Regions from separate parts of the Streptomyces sp. NPDC045287 genome, predicted to be linked through region 2. Evidence: riboswitches for the same ligand, from Rfam matches in the RefSeq annotation. Region 2 holds a riboswitch; each other region holds the start of a gene.
The links. Region 2 has a riboswitch for cobalamin ahead of AC07D6_RS04165 (energy-coupling factor ABC transporter permease). Riboswitches for the same ligand answer to the same signal wherever they lie in the genome.

Region 1 (4,472 bases), on a different contig from region 2:
GAGTTGACCTGGAGGAACTCGCCGGACAGCGTCTCGCGCTTGAACAGGTTGGAGACCTGCGGCTCGATGCACTCGTAGACCCCCGCGATGGACGCGATCGTCGCGGTCGGCGCGATCGCGAGGAGCAGCGAGTTGCGCAGGCCGACGGAGGCGACGCGCTCGCGCAGCGCCGCCCACCGCTCCGGCCAGGTCAGCTCCACGTCGTAGTGGTCGGGGTGCAGCACGCCGCGCGCCGTGCGGGTCTTGTCCCAGGCGGGCAGCGGGCCGCTGCGCTCGGCCAGGTCGGCGGACGCCTCGTACGCGGCGAGCATGATCCGCTCGGCGATCCGCGTGGACAGGGCGCGCGCCTCGGGCGAGTCGAACGGCAACCGCAGCTTGAAGAAGACGTCCTGGAGGCCCATCGCGCCCAGGCCCACCGGGCGCCAGCGGGCGTTGGACCGGCCGGCCTGCTCGGTCGGGTAGAAGTTGATGTCGACGACCCGGTCGAGGAACGTCACCGCGGTGCGGACCGTCTCGTCCAGCCGCTCCCAGTCGATGCCGTCGCCGGCGACGAACGCGCCCAGGTTCACCGAGCCCAGGTTGCAGACCGCGGTCTCCCCGTCGTCCGTGACCTCCAGGATCTCGGTGCACAGGTTCGAGGAGTGGACCGTGTGGCCCGGCTCGGCGGTCTGGTTGGCGGTGCGGTTCGCGGCGTCCTTGAACGTCATCCAGCCGTTGCCGGTCTGCGCGAGGGTCCGCATCATCCGGCCGTACAGGTCGCGGGCCGGCATCGTCTTGCGGGCCAGGCCCTTCGCCTCGGCGGCCCGGTACGCGGCGTCGAACTCCTCGCCCCACAGGTCGACCAGCTCGGGCACGTCCGACGGGGAGAACAGCGACCACGGGGCGTCGGCGTTGACGCGGCGCATGAACTCGTCCGGGATCCAGTGCGCCAGGTTCAGGTTGTGGGTGCGGCGGGCGTCCTCGCCGGTGTTGTCGCGGAGCTCCAGGAACTCCTCGATGTCGGCGTGCCAGGTCTCCAGGTAGACCGCGGCGGCGCCCTTGCGGCGACCGCCCTGGTTGACGGCGGCGACCGACGCGTCGAGCGTCTTCAGGAACGGGACGATGCCGTTGGAGTGGCCGTTGGTGCCGCGGATCAGCGAACCGCGGGCGCGGATGCGGGAGTACGACAGGCCGATGCCGCCCGCGTGCTTCGACAGCCGCGCCACCTGGTGGTAGCGGTCGTAGATGGAGTCCAGCTCGTCCTGGGGGGAGTCCAGCAGGTAGCAGGAGGACATCTGGGGGTGGCGGGTGCCCGAGTTGAACAGGGTGGGGGAGGAGGGCAGGTAGTCGAGCCGGCTCATCAGCCCGTACAGCGCCTCGACCTCGCCGAGGGCGCGCGCGGTGCCGTCCTCCGCCAGTCCGCAGGCGACGCGGAGCAGGAACTGCTGCGGGGTCTCGACGACCTTGCGGGTGATCGGGTGGCGCAGCAGGTAGCGGGAGTACAGGGTGCGCAGCCCGAAGTAGCCGAAGCGGTCGTCGGCCGCCGGGTCGATCACCGCGTCGAGCCGGTCGGCGTGGCGGGCGACGAAGTCGGCGGTCCGGTCGGCGATGAGCCCTTCGCGGTGGCCGACGGCGACCGACGCGGAGAACGCCACCGCTCCCTGGCCGGCGGCCTCGTCGGTGATCGCGCGGGCCAGCAGCCGGGCGGCGAGCCTGGAGTACGCCGGGTCCTCGGCGATCAGGCCGGCCGCCGCCTCGGTGGCGAGCTCCCGGAGTTCGGCCTCGTCCGACCCGGCGTGCCGGCCGCGCAGGGCGGCGGCGGCGACCCGGCCGGGGTCGGTGTCGGGAAGGTCCGCGGTGAGGTCGGTCAGGGTCCGCAGCAACGCGGTCCCGGGAGCGTCGGCTTCGGTGGCTGAGGCCGGATCCGCTGGCGCGATGGTCACGTGGGGGCTCTCCCTCGCTCGGCTCGGGGCCGCACGGCGGGGAGGCGGGAAGCGGGCGCACCCCGCCCCTGGGCACGGGGGCGTGCGTGACCGCGTCCGCCGGCCCACTCCGCGAGGCCCGGACGTCTGGGCACCCGGGCCGGACGGTCCGGGTGCGCTGTCGGCAGGTCGTCGGACTTGTGGGGTACGCGAAGGGCACACCGGTACACCGTTGCGGGACAGTTCCGGACTCGCACCGGATTCCCCTGCTACGACAGCGAGCACGAGCATACATGTGGGGGGCGCGGGATACGGCACCCCCCACATGTTGTGTCAGAGTGTCAGCTCGTACGCGAGGAGGGGCAGACCGGGCAGGGGCTCCCAGTCCCGCTGCGGGGCCCTGGCGAAGCCCATCCGGTCGTACAGCCGCCGGGCGCCGCGGGCCTGCGGGACGACCGACAGGACGAGCCGCGCGCAGCCGTCGACCGCGCGTGCCCGGTCGGCGCACGCCCGTACGAGCGCCTCGCCCACGCCCCGTCCGCGCGCCGCGCCGGACACGGCGAGCACCCGGAACTCGGCCTCGTCCGGTCCCGCGATGTCCGCCCACGGGCTGCCGCCGGACGGGACGAACGTCACGCCGCCCAGGAGCGTGCCGTCCGGGTCGACGGCGACGAGCACCTCGGCCTCGGCGGCCCGGCGCGGCACGTCGCGCAGCAGGTCGAGGTAGGGGTCGTCGGCCCCGTACTGGAGCAGCCCGCCGTCGAGGTAGGCGCGGGCGCTGATCTCGCCCAGGGCGCGGTGCTCGGCGGGGCGTACGGGGCGGATGGCGAAGTCGGTGGTGCTCGGTGCGGCGGGTGGGGTCCAAGTGGCGTCCATGGGACCCAGTGTGGCGGGATCAGCCGCTCGCGCCCACGTCGTTTCGGGGCGCCCCGTCGCCCACGGGCGGCAGGTCGCCGCGTTCGACGGGCTCCCCGGCGCCGGGCCGGAGCTCGGGCAGGACCGCGTCCAGCTCCTCGTCGGAGGCGCGGTGCGCCCGCTCGGCGGCGCCGCGCAACGTGTCGCGGTCGACGGAGCGGTCGGCGCTGACCCGGACGCGCAGCCCGTTCTCGGCGCGCACGTACGCGTGGGCGCCGTCCGAGGCGCGGTACCAGCCCGCGCCGTCCTTCTCGCAGGGGGTGCCGGCGGGGCCGGTGGCCGAAACCGCGGGGAGCTCCGCGCAGCTCGCCGCGTCGACCCCGCCGCGCTCGACGGCGAGGGTGATCGCGCCGCCGCCCGGGGAGACGTACGTGGCGGAGAAGCCGTCGTCGCCGAGGACGCCCACGGACTGCTCGGCCAGGTCGAAGCCGTCCGCCTCCGTCACGTACACGTGCTCGGGCCGGGTCTGCAGGGCGGCGGCGCGGGCCTCCAGTCCGGCCCGGTCGGGCACGTCCGCACCGGCCGTCCGCGTGCCGCAGGCGGCGAGGAGGAGCAGCAGGGCCAGGGCGGCCGGAGGGGGAGCGGGGCGGCGTCTCATGCGCCCATCCTCGCCCACCCCGCCCCGCGGAACGTGAGGGGCCCCGCACCACCCCGGCGGGGCGGTGCGGGGCCCTTGGGGGCCGCCGGGCCGCGCGGGTGGGGAGGGCGGGGCCTCCGGGCGCGGCGGGCCGGGGGGTCAGTGGCCGGTTCCCACCTTGGGCAGTTCGGGGCTGACCCCGGGGTCGCCGGAGTCGGCGGTGTAGTCGGACGCCGTCGTCTCGTCGACGCCCTCCGGGGCCTTCACCGCCCGCAGCACGAACGTGAGGACGACCGTGACCAGCAGGTTCAGCACGAACGCGGTGAGGCCGATGTAGCCGATCTCGCCGATGCCGGGGATCTCCGCCGACGAGCCGCCGAAGTGCTTCTGCGTGGGGCTCGCCACGTTGTACGCGGTCCACGTGCCGTACACCATGCCGACCGCCCAGCCGCCCAGCAGCGCCCAGCGGTGGAACCAGCGGGTGAACAGGCCGATGACCAGCGCGGGGAAGGTCTGGAGGATCCAGATGCCGCCCAGGAGCTGGAAGTTGATGGCGACCGTCTTGTCCATCGTCAGGACGAAGGCGAGGGCGCCCACCTTCACCAGCAGCGACACCAGCTTGGACACCTTGGTCTCCTGCTCCGGGGTGGCGTCCGGCTTCAGGAAGTCCTTGTAGATGTTGCGGGTGAAGAGGTTCGCCGCGGCGATGGACATGATGGCGGCCGGGACGAGCGCGCCGATGCCGATCGCGGCGAAGGCCACGCCCGTGAACCAGTCCGGGAACATGTCCTCGAACAACTGGGGGATGGCCAGCTGGCCGTTCTGCACCTTGATGCCGGCGGCGATCGCCATGAACCCGAGGAGCGCGAGCAGGCCGAGCATCAGCGAGTACAGCGGCAGGATCGTCGTGTTGCGGCGGATCACGTCACGGCTGCCGGACGACAGGGTGGCCGTGATCGAGTGCGGGTACATGAACAGCGCCAGCGCCGAGCCGAGCGCCAGCGTGGCGTACGTCCACTGGGCCCCCTCGCCCGGCACGAGCGCGCCGCGCGGCTTGTCGGTCGCCGGGTTGACCTGCG
Region 2 (4,472 bases):
GTCCAGCGCCTCCAGCGCCGCCCGCACCCGGGCCCGCACCTCGTCCTCCGGCAGCCCCAGGTTCATCGGCCCGAACGACACGTCCTGCCCCACCGACGCCGCGAACAACTGGTCGTCCGGGTCCTGCACCACCAGTTGCACCGTCGTGCGCAGCCTGGTGAGGCCCTTCCGGTCGTACGCCACGTCCTCACCGGCGACCCGCAGGCGCCCGCTTCGGCACCGCAGCCCGCCGCTGAGCAGCCGCAGCAGCGTCGTCTTGCCGCTTCCGTTGCGGCCCAGCACGGCCAGCGACCGCCCCTCCGGCACGGCGAAGTCGACCCCGGACAGCACGGCGGGACCGTCCTCGTAGGCGAACCCCGCCCCGACCAGCTCGACCACGGCGGATCCCGGCATCACAGCCACCTCTCCAGTACCAGGGTGAGGGCGACCACCGCCGCCAGCAGCGCCGCCGTCGCGGCGAGGAAACGCCGGTCCACCCGCGCGTCGGGCACCAGCACCCGCAGCGTGCCGTCGTAACCGCGCCCCGCGAGCCCCGTCTGCAACCGCGCCGCCCGGTCGAAGGCCCGCACGAACGCCGTCGCGGCCAGTCCCGCCACCGACCGCCACGCCGCCGCGCGGCCCGCCAGCCCGAGCCGCGCCGCCTGCGCCTGCCGGATCCGCGCCACCGCGTCCAGCAGCAGGAAGCCGATCCGGTACATCACCAGCGCGACGTCCACCACCGGCGCAGGCACCCCGGCCCGCACGAGCCGGGGCAGCACGTCCGACACGGGCGTGGTGAACGCGAACAGCAGCAGCCCCAGCGACGCCGCCGACGTGCGCAGCAACAACTGGCCGGCGTGCGCCGGGCCTCCCGGCGCCAGCGCCACGAACCCGGCCGGACCGCCGACCTGGAACAGCAGCGGCACGGCGCCCGTCACGCAGAACCCGAGCGGCAGCCGCCACGCCCGCCACAGCCGGCGCGGCGCCACCCCGGCCGGGCCCAGCAGCACCGCCACCGCCACCACCATGACCAAGGCCGCGCCCGGCCACGGCGGCAGGGACACCGCGCACCCCGTCAACCCGAAGCCCAGCACGGCCTTCTCGGCCGGATGGCGGCGGCGCCAGCGACTGCCGTGCGCCGCCACGTCGATGGGCAGCACCCGCGCTACTCCCCGGACGCCGCGGGCCCGTCGGCCCGGGCGCCGGACGCGGCACCGCCCCCGGCACCGGCGGAGGCACCGGCCCGGGCCCGCTCCGAGCCCTGCCGCCGGCCGCGCCGCAGCCCGAAGTAGTACGCCAGCACCCCCGCACCGAGCGCCGCCTGCAGGGAGAACAGCGCCGACTCGACCTCCCCGGACGGCGGTTCGTACAGCGGGGTGAACCACGGCTCGTAGTCCGGGGCGTTCTCCGTGATCGCCGTCTCCGCCTGCGCGTCGGCGCCCGCGAACGGCTCCTCCTCGCCCTCGCCGAGGCCCAGCGCCAGCGGCAGCACCGCCAGCGCCGCGACCACCAGCAGGATCAGGGCGTTGATCCTCGCGTCACGGCTCATCGGACCGTCGCCCCCTTCGCCGCGCCCGCCGCCGGGAGCACCCCGAGCCGCGCCAACTCGCCCTTGCTGGACTGCCGCAGCAGCCGCATCACCAGGACCGTCAACAGGCCCTCGCTGACCGCGAGCGGCACCTGTGTCACCGCGAAGATCCCCCCGAACTTCGCGAGCGCCCCCGCGAAGCCGCTGCCCGGGTCGGGGAACGCCAGCGCCAGCTGCACGCTCGTCACGCAGTACGTGGACAGGTCCGCGACGAACGCGCCGGAGAACACGGCCCCCATCAGCGGCACACCGGACCGGCGCAGCAGCCGGTACGTCCCGTACCCGGCCCACGGGCCGACGACCGCCATGGAGAAGGCGTTCGCGCCGAGCGTCGTGAGCCCGCCGTGCGCCAGCAGCAGCGCCTGGAACAGCAGGGTGATCGTGCCGAGCACCGCCATGACCGGCGGCCGGAACAGGATGGCGCCCAGCCCCGTACCGGTGGGGTGGGAGCAGCTGCCCGTCACGGACGGGATCTTCAACGCGGACAGGACGAACGTGAACGCCCCCGCCGCGCCGAGCAGCAGCGTCGAATCGGGGTTGGCCCTGACCTCCCGGGTCAGGGCCCGGACACCGTGGACGACGAACGGGGCGGCCGCCACCGTCCAGGCGACCGCGTGCTCCCGGGGCAGGAACCCCTCGGCTATGTGCATGTGGGAAGACCCTCTCCAGCACCTCGTGGATGGACAACGCGCCTTGGCCGGTCTCCTGGCTGACGGGTCGTACCGCCTCGGCTCCGCCTTCCCGGACGCCGCGGTCTCCCGCGGCGGTCCAGTGGCTTCCCCGCCTTCGCGGGGGGTGGAGCCGGACTTCCCGATCACAGTGGCGAGGGCCGCACCGGTTTCACACCGGTTTCCCGTACACCAAGGCCCTGCGACAGTAGTGCGTTGTCCTGCCCCCTCACAACCGCGTCCCGGTCACGCCTTGCGGTACTGGTACGCCTCCGAGGCCGCGGCCTCCACCGCTTCGAGTCCGCCGCCCGCCGCCGCGGTGACCACGGCCGCGACCGCGCCCTCCACGAGCGGCGCGTCCACCAGCCGCGTCCCCTCCGGCAGCTCGTCGCCCTCGGCGAGCAGCGCCTTCACCGTCAGGACGGCGCTGCCCAGGTCCACGAGCACCGCCACGCCGGCGCCCCGGTCCACCTCGTGCGCCGCCCGGGCGATCAGCTCCGCGTCGGTGCCGAGCCCGCCGTCCGGACCGCCGCCCGCCGCCGCCACCGGCACCCCGGCCGCCCCACCGGCCAGGCCGCGCGCCAACTCCACGACGGCCGCGGCGACCTGGGCGCTGTGCGAGACGAGGACGATCCCGACCGGCCCGCCCGCTTTCACCGTGCCCGCCCCGGTCACGCGGCCACCTCCTCGAGCGCCGCGAACAGCAGTGCCGCCGAGGTGGCACCCGGGTCCTGGTGACCGACCGACCGCTCCCCGAGGTAGCTGGCCCGCCCCTTGCGGGCGAGCATCGGCACGGTCGCCGCCGCGCCCTCGGCGGCGGCCCGCGCGGCCACCGCGAAGTCGCCGCCCCGCCCGAGCGCGTCGACACCGGGCTCCAGCGCGTCCAGCATCGTCTTGTCCCCGGCCGCCGCCCCGCCGAGCTGAGCCACCGCCGCGACGCCCGCGCCGAGCGCCTCGGCGAGGGCCTGCGGCGTCACCTCGGCGGCGTCGCCCAGCGCCTTGCCCGCGCGGCGCAGCAGCGTCCCGTACAGCGGGCCGGACGCCCCGCCGACCGTCGAGACCAGCCGCCGCCCCGCGACCAGCAGCACCGCGCCCGGCGTGGGCTGCGGCTCCGCCTCCAGCGCCGCCGTCACCGCCGCGAAGCCGCGCCGCATGTTCGCCCCGTGATCGGCGTCGCCGATCGTGGAGTCCAGGTCGGTGAGGCGGTCGGCCTCCCGGTCCACGGCCGCCGCGGCGGCGGCCATCCACCGCTGGAAGAACCCGGCGTCCAGCACGGCGCTCACCGCCCCCACCGCAGCGCCGGAGTCTGCACGGGCGCGTCCCACAGCCGCAGCAGCTCCTCGTCGGCCTGACACACCGTCACCGATGCGCCCGCCATGTCCAACGACGTCACGTAGTTCCCGATGAGCGTCCGCGCCACGGGCACCCCGCGCTCCCCGAGGACCCGGTGCACCTCGGCCCCGAAGCCGTACAGCTCCAGCAGCGGGGTTCCGCCCATCCCGTTGACCAGCAGTATCACCGGACCGGACGGGTCCAGGTCGTCGAGTACGGCGTCCACGGCGGCGTCGGCGATCTCCCGCGCCGTCATCATCGGCCGCCGCTCCCGCCCCGGCTCGCCGTGGATGCCGACGCCCCACTCCAGTTCGCCGGGCGGCAGGTCGAACGTGGGGCCGCCCTTCGCGGGCGTACCGCACGCGCTCAGCGCCACCGCGAAGCTCCGCGACGCGGCGTTCACCCGCCGGGCGACCGCCTCGACCCGCTCCAGCGGCGCGCCCTCGTCGGCCGCCGCCCCCGCGATCTTCTCCACGAACAGCGTCGCCCCGGTCCCGCGCCGCCCGGCCGTGTGCAGGCCGTCCGGCACGGCCACGTCGTCGTCGACGAGGACCTTGGCGACCTGGACGCCCTCGTCCTCGGCGAGTTCCGCCGCCATGTCGAAGTTCAGCACGTCACCGGTGTAGTTCTTCACGACGAACAGCACCCCCGCGCCGCTGTCCACCGCGGCCGCGGCCCGCACCATCTGGTCCGGGACGGGCGAGGTGAAGACCTCTCCCGGACAGGCCGCGGAGAGCATCCCGGGCCCCACGAACCCGGCGTGCAACGGCTCGTGCCCCGACCCGCCCCCCGAGACGAGCGCCACCTTCCCGGCCACGGGCGCGTCCCGCCGCACCACGATCCGGTTCTCGACGTCCACGGTGAGCTCCGGATGCGCGGCCGCGAACCCCCGCAGGGCGTCGGCG
Region 3 (4,472 bases), on a different contig from region 2:
TCGCCGCGGCGGCGCTGACGGAGGTGACGCCGGGGACGACCTCCGTCTCGTAGCGGTGTGCGAGGCGCTTGTGCATGTGCTGGTACGAGCCGTAGAACAGCGGGTCGCCCTCGGCGAGCACCGCCACCGTCCGGCCCGCGTCGAGGTGGGCGGCGAGCCGTGCCGACGCCTCCTCGTAGAAGTCGTTCAGCGCGCCCCGGTAGCCGCCGGGGTGGTCCGTCGTCTCCACGGTGAGCGGGTACATCAGCCGCTCCTCGACGTGGTCCTCGCGGATGTGCTTCGCCGCGATGGACCGGGCGATGGACCGGCCGTGCCGGGCACAGTGGTACGCGACGACGTCCGCCTCCGCGATGGCCTCCACCGCGCGCAGGGTCATCAGCGACGGGTCGCCGGGGCCGAGGCCGACGCCGTACAGCTTGCCCGCGCCCGCGCCCGTGCCGGTCTCCGTGCCCGTGCCGGTCTCCGTGCCCGTGCCGGTCTCCGTGTCCGCGCCGGTCTCCGTGCCCGTGCCGGTCTCCGTGCCCGTGCCGGTCTCCGTGTCCGCGCCGGTGACTGTTTCACGTGAAACGTGCGTGCTCATTCCGCCTCGCTCGCGATCGCGTTGACCGCCGCGGCCGCCATGGCGCTGCCCCCGCGCCTGCCCCGTACGACGATGTGGTCCAGGTCCGAGGCGGCCAGCGCGTCCTTGGACTCGGCCGCACCGATGAAGCCGACCGGTATGCCGAGCACCGCCGCCGGGCGGGGGGCGCCGTCCCGGACCATCTCCAGCAGCCGGAACAGGGCGGTGGGTGCGTTGCCGATCGCCACGACCGAGCCCTCCAGGCGGTCGCGCCACAGCTCCAGGGCGGCCGCGCTGCGGGTCGTGCCCAGCTCGGCGGCGAGATCGGGCACGGACGGGTCGGAGAGGGTGCAGACCACCTCGTTGTCGGCGGGGAGCCGCTTGCGGGTGACGCCGCTCGCGACCATCTGCGCGTCGCACAGGATCGGCGCGCCGGAGCGGAGCGCGGCGCGGGCGCGGGAGACGACCTCCGGCGTGTAGGCGAGGTCGCGGACGAGATCGACCATGCCGCAGGCGTGGATCATCCGCACGGCGACCTGGCTGACGTCGGCGGGCAGCCCCGCGAGATCCGCCTCGGCGCGGATCGTGGCAAAGGACTGGCGGTAGATCTCCGCGCCGTCCTTCTCGTAGTCGAACACTGTGCTCCCGCTCATCTCTGTGCCTGTGCGTCGTCGTTGTCTCGTCGTGCCGTCCGTACGGTGATGCCGTACGTGCCGTCGCCGGTGGCCAGTACGTCCACCCAGTCGCCCTGCGGGTGGCCGCAGCGGCGGTCGCAGCCGGACCAGTGCACGGGCAGCCCCCGGACCGCCGCGTCGTCCAGCGGCCGGGCGTCCGCCCGTACGTCGGCCAGGGCCTTGCCGCAGCCGGGCCGCCCCGTGCAGGCGCTCACCGTCAGCCAGGGCGACCCGGGGCGGGTGAGGAACCCGGCCCGGTCCAGCGCCGCGAGCCGCTCCTTCGCCGCCGCGCGGCCGGGCAGGCCCGCCACGACGAACCCGCGCCACGGCGTCACCCGCACCTCGCCCCCGGGCCCCGGCGCCAGGGCCCGGAACTGCTCGGCGGTGATCCGGCCCAGGGGCGCCACGACCGACACGGCACGGTCACCGACCACACCCGGCTCCGGCGGCGCCGCCACCGGCACCGCACCCGGCGAGGCGGCGGAGGCGGCCACCCCCGCACCCGCCAGACGCTCCGTCACGGCCACCTCCAGGGGCCGGTCGTCCGGCAGTTCGGCCACCCGCCAGGCACCCGTGCCGGCCTCCCGGGCAACGGCCAGGAACGCCTCGGCCGCCGCCAGCGCGGCCGACGGCGCGTCGCCCGCGGCCACCCGCCAGGACAGGTCCCCGATCCGTACCAGAGCGCACCCGCCCGGCTCTGCGAGCAACGTCACATCACCGCCCAGCCCGGCCACGTCCCCGCGCCCGTCGTCCACGGCGAACAGGAAGCGTCCCGACAGGGCGGTCGTCCACGCCCGCGCGCACAGCAGCGCGTCCAGCTCCCGCGCCCACGCCTGGGCGTCCCCGTGGGACCGTCCGTCCAGTCCGCAGAGGGGCGACACCACCATGTTCCGCACGCGTTCGTGCGCCGCCGAGGGCAGCAGCCCGGCCTCGCCGAGCAGCTCCGCGAGGGCGAGCCCGCAGTCGTCGGGCAGGCCGCGCAGGTCGAGGTTGCCGCGCGAGGTGACACCGAGCCGGCCGTCGCCCAGCCGCTCCGCTGCCCCGGCCAGCACGGCCACCTGGTGGGCCGTCAGGACGCCGGTGGGCAGCCGCAGCCGGGCGAGTCCGCCGTCGTCCGCCCGGTGCAGCCGCAGGGCGCCGGGGCACGCGTCGGCACGGTCGCGGACACGGTCCCGTATGTGGGATTCGCCCCCGTTCCGGGGCTTTGATGGGCTGGGCGGCATGGCGGCGAGCATACGCGCAGCCTCTACTATGCAGACGGCACAGGGTCCCAGGACCCTAGGGAGGAAGCACGGTGCGAATCCGGCGCGGTCCCGCCACTGTGAGCAGGGCCCCCGGGGTCCCGCGAGTCAGGAACTCCCGCCACCCACGACCACCCGGGGCGAGGACACCCCGAGGAAGGCCCGGCACGCCGTGATCCTGCTGCTGTCGCACTCCGACACCGACCTGCTGAGCGCCCGCGCGGCCGGAGGCCCGGTCGAGTACCGGTTCGCCAACCCCGCACGCCTCCCCATCGACGAGCTGCCCGGCCTCCTCGACGGCGCCGACCTCGTCGTCGTACGCCTCCTCGGCGGACTGCGCGCCTGGGAGGAGGGCATCGACCTGCTCCGCGCCCAGGACCGCCCCGTCGTCTTCCTCACCGGCGAACAGGCGCCCGACGCACAGCTCATGGAGGCGTCCACCGTCCCCATCGGCGTCGCCACCGAGGCCCACGCCTACCTCGCCCACGGCGGCCCGGACAACCTGGAGCAGCTCGCCCGGTTCCTGTCCGACACGGTCCTCCTCACCGGCCACGGCTTCGACCCGCCGGCCGCCGCCCCCACCTGGGGCCCCCTGGAGCGCACCCCCCGTGCCACCGACGGCCCGACCGTCGCCGTGCTCTACTACCGCGCCCACCACATGAGCGGCAACACCGCCTTCGTCGGCGCCCTGTGCGACGCCATCGAGGACGCCGGCGGACGCGCCCTCCCCCTGTACGTCGCCTCCCTGCGCGCCCCCGAGCCCGAGCTGCTCGACCGGCTGCGCGGCGCCGACGCCGTCGTCACCACCGTCCTCGCCGCCGGCGGCACCAAGCCCGCCGAGGCCCAGGCCGGCGGGGACGAGGAGGCGTGGGATGCGGGCGCGCTCGCCTCCCTCGACGTGCCCGTCCTCCAGGCGCTGTGCCTCACCGGTTCGCGCGCCGACTGGGAGGGGAACGACGAGGGCCTGTCCCCGCTCGACGCGGCCAGCCAGGTCGCCGTACCCGAGTTCGACGGGCGGCTCATCACCGTCCCGTTCTCCTTCAAGGAGATCGACGAGGACGGCCTGCCCGCGTACGTCCCCGACGCCGAGCGCGCGGCCCGCGTCGCCGGGATCGCCGTCCGCCACGCCCGGCTCCGGCACATCCCCAACGCCGAGAAGCGCCTGGCGCTGGTCCTCTCCGCGTACCCGACGAAGCACTCCCGCATCGGCAACGCCGTCGGCCTCGACACGCCCGCTTCCGCCGTCGCCCTGCTGCGCCGGCTGCGCGAGGAGGGGTACGACTTCGGCGACGAGGACGTGCCGGGCCTCGCGTCCGGCGACGGCGACGAGCTGATCTACGCCCTCATCGAGGCGGGCGGTCACGACCAGGACTGGCTCACCGAGGAGCAACTGGCCCGCAACCCGGTCCGCATCCCGGCCGCCGACTACCGGCGCTGGTTCGCGACGCTGCCGGAGGAGCTGCGCTCGGCCGTCGAGGAGCACTGGGGCCCGCCGCCCGGCGAGATGTTCCTCGACCGGTCCCGCAACCCCGAGGGCGACATCGTCCTCGCCGCGCTGCGCCGGGGGAACCTGCTCGTCCTCATCCAGCCGCCGCGCGGCTTCGGCGAGAACCCGATCGCGATCTACCACGACCCGGACCTGCCGCCGTCCCACCACTACCTGGCCGCCTACCGGTGGATCGCCACACCCGCGTCCGACGGCGGTTTCGGCGCGGACGCCATGGTCCACCTCGGCAAGCACGGCAACCTGGAGTGGCTGCCCGGCAAGAACGCCGGCCTGTCCGCCGCGTGCGGCCCCGACGCGGCCCTCGGCGACCTGCCGCTGATCTACCCGTTCCTCGTCAACGACCCCGGCGAGGGCACCCAGGCCAAGCGCCGCGCCCACGCCACGCTCGTCGACCACCTCGTACCGCCGATGGCCCGCGCCGACTCCTACGGCGACATCGCGCGGCTGGAGCAACTGCTCGACGAGTACGCGCAGATCTCCTCCATGGACCC
Region 4 (4,472 bases), on a different contig from region 2:
AGGATGGCCTTCCCGTCGGCGGTGCGGGTGACGCGGTCGGCGGCGAGGGTCATCGGGTGGCCTTCCTGGTCCGGTACAGCACGAGGACGAAGGCCGGCACGCCGAGCAGGGAGGTCATGACGCCGACGGGGACCTCCTGCGGTTCGAGGAGGGTGCGGGCCAGGGTGTCGACCCAGACGAGGAACACGGCCCCGCCGAGGGCGGTGGCGGGCAGCAGCCGGGTGTGGCCGGGCCCGACGAGGGCCTTGGCGGCGTGCGGCAGGACGAGGCCGACGAAGCCGATGGCGCCGGCGGAGCTGACGAGTACGGCCGTGAGCAGGGCGGTGGCGCAGAGCAGGACGACGCGGGTGCGGGCGACGTGGACGCCGAGGGCGGCCGCCGCGTCCTGGCCGAAGGCGAACGCGTCGAGGGTCCTGCCGTACGCCAGGCAGACGGCGAGGACGGCCGCGAGGGCGGCGGCGCACAGCGCGACGTCGGTCCAGCCGGCGCCGCCGAGGGAGCCGAGCAGCCAGAACAGCACCCCGCGGGTCGTCTCGGCGTCGGCGGAGGTGACGACGACGAAGGAGGTGAGGGCGGAGAACAGCTGCATCGCGGCGACGCCGGAGAGGACGACCCGGTCGGTGGTGCCGCCGAGGACGTGGCTCAGCAGCATCATCAGCGCGAACGAGCAGACGGCTCCGGCGAACGCCCCGGCGGACACCGACAGCGCGCCCCCGCCGACGCCGAGGACGACGACGAGGACCGCCCCGGTGGAGGCCCCGGAGGAGACGCCGAGGACGAAGGGGTCGGCGAGCGGGTTGCGGAGCAGGGACTGCAGGACGGCCCCGCACACGGCGAGGCCGGCGCCGCACACGGCGGCGAGCAGGGTCCGGGGCAGCCGCAGCTCCCACACGATGCCGTCGCGGATCGCGGTGAGGCCGGACGGGGCGCCGCCGAGGTGGGCGGCGACGGTGGACCACACGTCGGTGACGCCGATGTCGGCGGGCCCGATGGTGATGGCGAGGGCGACGGACACGGCGAGTGCCGCGAGCCCCGCCGCCGTGCGCAGCAGGGCGGCGGTCACCGGGCGAGGCCGAACCGGCGGAGGGCGGCGGCGACCTGTTCGACGCCTTCGACGGTCCGGATGGTCGGGTTCATGGCCTGGCCGCTGAGCAGGACGTACCGCTTGCGGCGCACGGCGTCCATGTTCCGGGTCACGGGGTGGGACTCCAGGAACTCGATCTTCTTGGCGGCGCTCTCCGCCGTCTGCGACCTGCGGGTGAGGTCGCCGATCACGAGCACGTCGGGGTTGCGGTCGGCGACCGTCTCCCAGGTGACCTGGGGCCATTCCTCGGTCGTGTCGTCGAAGGCGTTCTTCGCGCCGAGCTCGCGGGTGATGACGCCGGGCGCGCCGCAGCAGCCCGCCAGGTACGGGGACTCGGCGTCGGAGAACCAGTACATGAGGGTGACGTCCGACGCGTCGAGGCCCTTCTTCGCCTCGGCGACGCGGGAGGTGAGGCTCCGGACGAGGGCGTCGCCGCGCTCCTCCACGCCGAAGACGCGGGCCAGGTCCCGCACTTCGCCGTGGACGGCGGCCATGGTGAGGGGCCGGGTGCGGACGCCGTCGCCGTCGCCGCTGTTGTCCTTGCCCTCGCAGTCGGACGGGGAGAGGTACGTCGGTACGCCGAGCCGCTCGAACCGGTCGCGGGTGGCGACCCCGCCCTTGCCGAGGGTGGAGGCGAACGAGGCGGCGACGAAGTCGGGTTCGGCGTCGAGGACCTTCTCGAACGACGGCTGGTTCTCGGCGAGGCGCTCGACGCGGGCGTTCTCCTTCTCCAGCCCCTTCATGACCGGGTCGGTCCAGGTGGCCGTGCCGGCCATGCGGTCGGCGAGGCCGAGGGCGAGGAGGATCTCGGTGGTGCCCTGGTCGAGGGAGACGGCGCGGCGCGGGCCGTCCCCGGTGATCTCAACCTGGCGCCCGCAGTTCTCGATCACGCGGGTCGCGGCGTCGTCCCGGGGCGGGGAGGAGTCGTCGGAGGGGGCGCCGCCGCAGCCGGTCAGGAGGAGGGTGCCGCACAGGGCGGCGGCGGGCAGGCGCGCTGGACGCGGAAAGGGCACGGAGCCGTCCTCGGTGTCGAGGGCCCATGCGCGGGGCCCGTCCGTACGGTGCGCCAGCAGGTCTTCGGACTCGGGATCATCCGGACGGGGCGCCTTCCCGGGCCGGTGCGCGGCCCAGTGGCATCGGTTGCCCCGCCCGTCACCCTCACCGCTGCGCGTCAGTTCCGGATTCGCACCGGATTCCCTGACTCGTCGTACGCGTGCGTACGGAGTGCGACTGGCCCCGGCAACGTAGCACAGCCCGGTGGGGGTCGAGTCCGGGGGGCGGGGCCGCCGGGCCGCGGGGACGCGCCCGCGCCGGGACGGGGCCGGCTCTGAAAACCCCCGCCGTCGCCGCAGTTCGGCACCGGTTTCGGTGGCGTAGACCAACGGCGGTTCCGTTCGCCCTTCCGCGGCGCGTTCTACGTGCGTAGCGTGAAGCGTAACCTGTCATGTTCACACCAGGTTTTCGGAGGCACGCCATGCCCGTGCACAGATCCGGAACGACCCGAACCGCCATGGCCACGGCCCTGCTCGCCGTCCTGGCCCTCCTCCTGGCCCTCCCGGGAGCGGCGAGCGCCGCCGACGGCCCCGGCAAGCCGCCCCGGGGCAGCGCCCGCATGGGGACGGGCGTCGCCGCCCACGACGGCGTCGGCGGCGTCCCCGCAGGCCCCTACGCCACCCAGACGGAGGGCGTGGACGTCTCCAGCCACCAGGGCAACGTCGACTGGTCCGCCCTCTGGACGAGCGGGGTGCGGTGGGCCTACGTGAAGGCCACCGAGGGGACGTACTACAAGAACCCCTACTTCCCGCAGCAGTACAACGGCTCGTACGGCATCGGCATGATCCGGGGCGCGTACCACTTCGCGACCCCCGACACGGCCGGCGGCGCCGCCCAGGCCGACTACTTCGTCGACAACGGCGGCGGCTGGTCCCGCGACGGGAAGACCCTGCCGGGCGCGCTCGACATCGAATGGAACCCCTACGGCGCGGCCTGCTACGGCAAGACCCAGGCCGGCATGGTCAGTTGGATCCGCGACTTCCTCGCCCGCTACAAGTACCGGACCGGCCGCGACGCGGTGATCTACACGGCGACGAGCTGGTGGAGGCAGTGCACCGGCGACTACGGCGGCTTCGCCTCGGCCCATCCGCTGTGGATCGCCCGCTACAACACCACCGTGGGCGAACTCCCCGCCGGCTGGGCGTACCACACGATGTGGCAGTACACCTCCTCGGGCCCGATCGTCGGCGACCACAACCGGTTCAACGGCGCCTACGACCGCGTCCAGGCCCTCGCCAACGGCTGACCTGCCCCCGTCCACGGGCCCGCGCGGACGCACACGGGCGCGGGCGCCGCGCGGGCACGGCGACAGCGACGGCAACGGCAACGGCAACGGCAACGGCAACGGCAACGGCAACGGCAACGGCCGAACGCCGCAGCCCCATACGGGGGCGCGGCGGGCGGCGCGTACCCGCCGGGCGGGCCGGGCACCGGGTGGGCCGGGCACCGCCCGGACGCGCCGGACGGCGGGAGCCGGGGCGGCCTTCACCGCCCGACCGGCCCGGTCCGCGCGGGGTCACCGGCCGGCGCGCGCGGCGACGAGGGCCCCGGCGGGAGGCGCCGTGTACGCCAACCGGGCGACAGCCGGGGGGAATTCCGTGCGACGGCGCACCGGGGCTGGGAACCTCACCGACTGACCAGCCGCGCCGCACCACGGCGGCGCCGGCGACCAGAGAGGAGCACCTCACGTGACAGGCACCCCCACGCGGATCGGCGAGCGGCACGTCGCGGCCGTCCTGGCCATGGGCGGCGGCCTCATGCTCGGGCCGGCGCCGGCGGCGCGCGCCGGCTCCTCCGGCGGACGCGGACTGCCGGCCCGCGCGTCCGACGCCGGCCGGCCCGTCGGGCCGGTGACCGCGGCGGGGCACACCGCCGCGGACCTCACCGCGCCCGCCCCGCCCGGCGGCGCTCCCCGCGGGACGCGGTGACCGGGCGGGGCGTCACCCGCGTACGGGACGGGCGGGGCCGGTCAGGGACGGCGTCCGGTGGTGACGAACATGGTCATCGCCACGACGAACGTCCCCTGCCGGTCCAGCCGCTCCAGGCCCCTCCGCCAGGCGCGGACCTCGTCTTCGGAGACGGCGCCGGCCGCGACGGCGGCGGCCCCGGCGGGTTCGATCAGCAGGGGCGCGACCGGGGCCAGGGAGGAGAACGCGAGGGGCAGGGCCTGCACGGTGACGTCGGTGAAGCCCGCCTCCGCGAAGAGGGCGGGCATACGGGTCCCCGCGTGGCCGTTGGCCATCGAGTCGGTGAGCGCGGCGACGACCGCGCGGGTCAGCGCCGGGTCGGAGGAGGCCATCACCGTGGAGTCGAAGTCCTGGTCGGCGACGACCGC

Region 1: it holds a riboswitch for cobalamin, as region 2 does, so the genes downstream of both, AC07D6_RS09820 (ribonucleoside-diphosphate reductase subunit alpha) here and AC07D6_RS04165 (energy-coupling factor ABC transporter permease) in region 2, are expected to answer to the same signal.
Region 3: it holds a riboswitch for cobalamin, as region 2 does, so the genes downstream of both, cobN (cobaltochelatase subunit CobN) here and AC07D6_RS04165 (energy-coupling factor ABC transporter permease) in region 2, are expected to answer to the same signal.
Region 4: it holds a riboswitch for cobalamin, as region 2 does, so the genes downstream of both, AC07D6_RS23695 (ABC transporter substrate-binding protein) here and AC07D6_RS04165 (energy-coupling factor ABC transporter permease) in region 2, are expected to answer to the same signal.

Annotation. Positions count from the first base shown of each region.
Region 1 is NZ_JBWKJG010000004.1:337,125-341,596, reverse strand. It holds gene AC07D6_RS09820 (ribonucleoside-diphosphate reductase subunit alpha) at 1-1,922, opposite strand, end outside; cobalamin riboswitch at 2,068-2,202, opposite strand; gene AC07D6_RS09815 (GNAT family N-acetyltransferase) at 2,235-2,777, opposite strand; gene AC07D6_RS09810 (hypothetical protein) at 2,797-3,414, opposite strand; gene mctP (monocarboxylate uptake permease MctP) at 3,553-4,472, opposite strand, start outside.
Region 2 is NZ_JBWKJG010000002.1:198,993-203,464, forward strand. It holds gene AC07D6_RS04150 (energy-coupling factor ABC transporter ATP-binding protein) at 1-393, opposite strand, end outside; gene cbiQ (cobalt ECF transporter T component CbiQ) at 393-1,139, opposite strand; gene AC07D6_RS04160 (energy-coupling factor ABC transporter substrate-binding protein) at 1,145-1,528, opposite strand; gene AC07D6_RS04165 (energy-coupling factor ABC transporter permease) at 1,525-2,217, opposite strand; cobalamin riboswitch at 2,246-2,447, opposite strand; gene AC07D6_RS04170 (PTS sugar transporter subunit IIA domain-containing protein) at 2,482-2,910, opposite strand; gene dhaL (dihydroxyacetone kinase subunit DhaL) at 2,907-3,509, opposite strand; gene dhaK (dihydroxyacetone kinase subunit DhaK) at 3,515-4,472, opposite strand, start outside.
Region 3 is NZ_JBWKJG010000008.1:20,328-24,799, reverse strand. It holds gene AC07D6_RS15145 (precorrin-2 C(20)-methyltransferase) at 1-580, opposite strand, end outside; gene AC07D6_RS15140 (precorrin-8X methylmutase) at 577-1,212, opposite strand; gene AC07D6_RS15135 (cobalamin biosynthesis protein CobG) at 1,209-2,468, opposite strand; cobalamin riboswitch at 2,479-2,610, shown strand; gene cobN (cobaltochelatase subunit CobN) at 2,647-4,472, shown strand, end outside.
Region 4 is NZ_JBWKJG010000015.1:20,097-24,568, reverse strand. It holds gene AC07D6_RS23705 (ABC transporter ATP-binding protein) at 1-53, opposite strand, end outside; gene AC07D6_RS23700 (FecCD family ABC transporter permease) at 50-1,063, opposite strand; gene AC07D6_RS23695 (ABC transporter substrate-binding protein) at 1,060-2,097, opposite strand; cobalamin riboswitch at 2,136-2,334, opposite strand; gene AC07D6_RS23690 (lysozyme) at 2,559-3,383, shown strand; gene AC07D6_RS23685 (hypothetical protein) at 3,826-4,065, shown strand; gene AC07D6_RS23680 (methyltransferase domain-containing protein) at 4,107-4,472, opposite strand, start outside.